DNA from 2 places in the Streptomyces sp. NPDC000345 genome. Region 1 is predicted to be linked to the other one. Evidence: predicted binding sites of a transcription regulator. Region 1 holds the regulator's gene; the other holds the start of a gene.
What was found. Region 1 encodes HspR, which represses chaperone genes until heat shock. Its sites were predicted from a motif close to TTGAGNNNNNNNNNCTCAA; they were not measured.
Positions count from the first base shown of each region.

Region 2: a site for HspR is predicted at 1,204-1,222, ahead of lon (endopeptidase La). Genes of this name have one in related genera too.

Region 1 is NZ_JBIAZE010000006.1:166,641-169,032, reverse strand. It holds gene ACFY30_RS16545 (hypothetical protein) at 26-460, shown strand; gene ACFY30_RS16540 (heat shock protein transcriptional repressor HspR) at 523-984, opposite strand; gene dnaJ (molecular chaperone DnaJ) at 990-2,162, opposite strand; gene grpE (nucleotide exchange factor GrpE) at 2,196-2,392, opposite strand, start outside.
Region 2 is NZ_JBIAZE010000001.1:155,080-157,471, reverse strand. It holds gene ACFY30_RS00735 (DUF5954 family protein) at 1-830, opposite strand, end outside; gene lon (endopeptidase La) at 1,245-2,392, shown strand, end outside.

The sequences.
Region 1 (2,392 bases):
CCCCGAGAAGCTCGGCCACACGGCCGTGACCACGACCACGTACCAGGACGCCCACGTCGCGGACGGGGAGAACCTCTGCTACGTCGTCCGGCCGGTCGACTTCGCCGAGAACGTCGGCGCCGGCACCACGGCCGACGTCACCGAGCACGATCTGCGGCCCACCGTGGAGACCCCCGCCGGGGCCACGCACGCCGCCTCCGCGTCGTTCTCCAGCTCCGGCAGTGTGCGGGTGAGCGGCTGGTCGCCGGCGGGCACGGAGGAGTACGAGCGGTTCCGGGCCGCCCGCTGGAACCCGCAGACCGCCGCCTTCGACCTCCTTCCGGACTCGGACTACGAGCCGCTCCACGACGAGAACGTCCCCACCGGAACATCCCTGTGGTACCAGGTCGTCGGGGTGCGCGCGGACGGCACGACCTCCCTGCCGGTCCTGGTGAGCGTGGCCGTACCGCCGTCCTCCTGACGGTATGACGAGGGCCCGGAGGATCAGGTGATCCTCCGGGCCCCTCGCGCGTGTGCCGTCGGTCAGTCCTTCGGCTTCTTCGGCCGCCACACCACCAGCGCGCTGGTCTGCTGGACCTCCTGGTACGGGACCAGGTCCCGGCGGTAGGAGGCGTGGACCGCGGCCTCGCGCTGCTGCATCGCCGCCGCCGCGCCCTCCAGGGCGTCCTGGAGTTCCGCGACCCTGGACTGGAGAGCGGCGACCTGGTTCTCCAGTTCGATGATGCGCTTGATGCCGGCCAGGTTGATGCCCTCGTCCTGCGACAACTGCTGGACGGTGCGCAGCAGTTCGATGTCGCGGGCCGAGTAGCGGCGGCCCCGGCCGGCGGTGCGGTCGGGGGAGACCAGGCCCAGGCGGTCGTACTGGCGCAGCGTCTGCGGATGCAGGCCGGAGAGCTGGGCCGCCACCGAGATGACGTAGACCGGGGTCTCCTCGGTCAGCTCATACGGCCCACGAAAACTGTCACCGCGCCGACGGCCGTCCATCACTCTCAAGCTCCCTTCGCGGCCTCGAACAGCTCAGCCCGCGGGTCCTCGCCCGCGGTCGCCTCGCGATACGCCTCGAGCGCGTCACGAGCCTTCCCCGTCACGTCCTTCGGGACACTCACCTCGACGGTGACCAGCAGGTCGCCGCGGGTGCCGTCCTTGCGGACCGCGCCCTTGCCCCGCGCCCGCATGGTGCGGCCGTTGGGGGTGCCGGGCGGCAGCTTCAGGGTCAGGGAAGGGCCCCCGAGGGTGGGGACCCTGATCTCGCCGCCCAGGGCCGCCTCGGCGAACGTCACCGGCACCGTCACCGTCAGGTTGTCGTCCTTGCGGCCGAAGACCGGGTGGCTGCCGACGTGGACGACGACGTAGAGGTCGCCCGCGGGGCCGCCGCGCTCGCCCGGGGCGCCCTTGCCGCGCAGCCGGATGCGCTGCCCGTCCGTGACCCCGGCCGGGATACGGACCTGCATGGTCCTGGACGACTTGGCGCGGCCGCTGCCCTTGCACTCCAGACAGGGGTGCTCGGCGATCAGACCGCGTCCCTTGCAGTCCGGGCAGGGGTCGGTGAGGGAGAAGCCGCCGCCCGAACCCCGCGCGACCTGGCCGGTGCCGACGCAGGTCGGGCACACGCGCGGTGTGCCGTTCTTGTCGCCGGTGCCGGAGCACGCCTTGCACGGGGACTGCGAGGACATGCGCAGCGGGACCGTCGCGCCCTCGATCGCCTCCGTGAAGGTCAGGGTCACCTCGGTGTCGATGTCCTGGCCGCGCCGGGGCTGGGTACGGGAGGTACCCGTGCCGCCGCGGTTGAACAGGCCCCCGAAGACGTCCCCGATGCCGCCGCCGAAGCCGCCCGGGCTCCCGCCCTGGGCGCCGCCGCCGAAGAGGTCGCCCAGGTCGAAGTTGAAGGAGCCGCCGGCGCCCGGTCCGGGGCGGAAGCCGCCGTTGCCGAAGAGGGCGCGTGCTTCGTCGTACTCCTTGCGCTTCTTGGGGTCGCCGAGGACGTCGTTCGCCTCGGAGATCTCCTTGAAGCGCTCCTCCGCCTTGGCGTTGCCCTTGTTGGCGTCCGGGTGGAACTCGCGGGCGAGCTTCCGGTACGCCTTCTTGATCTCGGCCTCGGTGGCGTCCTTGGGGACGCCGAGGACCTTGTAGAAGTCCTTCTCGATGAAGTCCTTGGTGCTCATCCTCGACGTCCCTCCTCTCTCATCGGTTCAAGCTCAGCCCTCGTCCGGGCCACCGCTCTCCTTGTCGTCCGCCGCCTCGGCCGGGGCCGCGTCCGAGGACTCGGCCTTCACCGTCTGGGCCCCGGGCTGGGGCTCGGCGACGGCCACCCGTGCGGGGCGGATGGTGCGCTCGCCGATCCGATACCCGGGCTGCAGAATCGCCACGCACGTCGTCTCGGTGACGTCGGGCG
Region 2 (2,392 bases), on a different contig from region 1:
AACTCCTCGGCGGCGCGTGCGTAACGGGCCTTCTTCCGGGCGTCGTAGCGGTACAGCATCGCCCAGACCCGGGACATCCCGTCGTAGAGCGCGCGGCGCGCGTCGTGCGGGGTCGGGTGCAGGGAACCGCACGGCGTCCAGCCGGTGTCGCCGCGCTCGGCCACCGCGAAGCCGACGGGCAGCCGCACCACGTCCGGATGCGTGGCGACCGCCCGCGCGGAGTCCGCGAGTACGTCGGCGGGGAAGCGGGCGTCCGTGTACACGAAGTCGCGCAGCCCCAGACGCAGGGCGCCCGCCATCGGGCCCTCGTCCCGCCCGGCATCCAGGGCGAAGCCCACGTCCGGGGCCGGGACGACGGCCCGCTCCTCCCACAGCGGGGACACGGGCTCCGGATCGGTGGGCCGGGGCGGCTCCAGGCCGTCGTCGCCGGTCCGGGCGAACTCGTCCCCGCGTACGACGCGGTAGCGCACCCCCAGCGCCTCCACCTCGTCGGCCGGGGCGCGCTCCAGCACCGACACCGCCGCGAGCAGCGCGCGCCGAGCGGCCGGGTCGTCGGTGCCGTCCTTCGCCGTGAACCACAGGTGCGAGTTCAGCCCGTCCCTGGCCTGCTGAGGCATGCCGTCCACCACCGGCCGCAGCAGCCGCCAGCGCGGGTCCGAGCCCGAGGGGTCCCGGACGGCGACACCGAAGACGGGCCCGCGCAGGGCGATGTGCGGGTAGCGCCGGGTGGCCTCCACCGCGTCCGCCTCCATCACCCAGGCGACGGGGTCGTCCCGGAGCACCAACTCCGCGTGCAGCGCGTCGAGTCGTCGCTTCCAGTCATCGGTCATACGCGCATTGTGGTCGCGGCGCGCGACCGCTTCGGCCCGAATGCCGGAACTGAGAGACCCCAAAAGGAAAGCCAGAAGCGAAGCGGGCGCACACCGCCCCGAACCCCTCTCGAACGCGCCCCCGAGCGCCCCACCCCCTCGCCGGCCTCCCCGCCGGGTGCGAACGCCCCGCCCCGCGCCCCGGCCGGCCACCCCGCCCCGGGTACCCCCGGCCTCGGCTTGCTGTCGCGGTCGCGTTTTCACCTCTCGGTAATGCCTGGAGTTCTATTTTGGTTATTACTCCTGACCGTAGGCGGCCCCGCGCTTCCCGGCCGTCGTGATCGCCCACAGCGAACGGGCGGGGGTGCGGGGAACATTCGAAGGCTCATGTGCATTGAGTCGGCAAAGCTCAACTTGACTGCCGAAGGGGAGATCATGGCATCGACGTCCGCATCGCTCACCCTGCCCGTACTGCCGCTCGACGACGAGGTCGTGCTCCCCGGCATGGTGGTTCCGCTGGACCTCAACGACACCGACGTACGCGCCGCGGTGGAGGCCGCCCAGGCCGCCGCCCGCTCGGAGCCGGGGAAGCCGAGGGTGCTCCTCGTGCCCCGGATCGACGGGGCGTACGCGGGCACGGGTGTGCTCGGCACCGTCGAGCAGGTCGGCCGGCTGGCCGACGGCGACCCGGGCGCGCTGATCCGCGGCCGCGGTCGCGTGCGGATCGGCGCCGGCACCACCGGCCCGGGCGCCGCCCTGTGGGTCGAGGCCACGACGATCGACCAGAGCGTGCCCGAGCCCCTGCCCGGTCACGTCGCCGAGCTGGTCAAGGAGTACAAGGCGCTCGCCACCGCCTGGCTGCGCAAGCGCGGCGCCTGGCAGGTCGTCGACCGCGTCCAGGCCATCGACGACGTCTCCGCGCTCGCCGACAACTCCGGCTACTCGCCGTTCCTCACCACCGAGCAGAAGGTGGAGCTCCTGGAGACCACCGACCCGGTGGCCCGCCTGAAGCTCGCCACCCAGCAGCTGCGCGACCACCTCGCCGAGCAGGACGTCGCCGAGACCATCGCCAAGGACGTCCAGGAGGGCGTCGACAAGCAGCAGCGCGAGTTCCTGCTGCGCCGCCAGCTCGAAGCCGTCCGCAAGGAGCTGCGCGAGCTCAACGGCGAGCAGGAGGGCGAGGAGTCCGACGACTACCGCGCCCGCGTCGAGGCCGCCGACCTGCCCGAGAAGGTCCGCGAGGCCGCCCTCAAGGAGGTCGACAAGCTGGAGCGGTCCAGCGACCAGTCGCCCGAGGGCTCGTGGATCCGCACCTGGCTGGACACCGTCCTCGAACTGCCGTGGAACGAACGGACCGAGGACCGGTACGACATCCAGGGCGCCAAGGCCGTCCTCGACGCCGAGCACGCGGGCCTGGAGGACGTGAAGGAGCGCATCACCGAGTACCTGGCCGTGCGCAAGCGCCGCAGCGAGCGCGGCCTCGGTGTCGTCGGCGGCCGGCGCGGCGGTGCCGTCCTGGCGCTCGTCGGCCCGCCCGGCGTCGGCAAGACCAGCCTCGGCGAGTCGGTCGCGCACGCCATGGG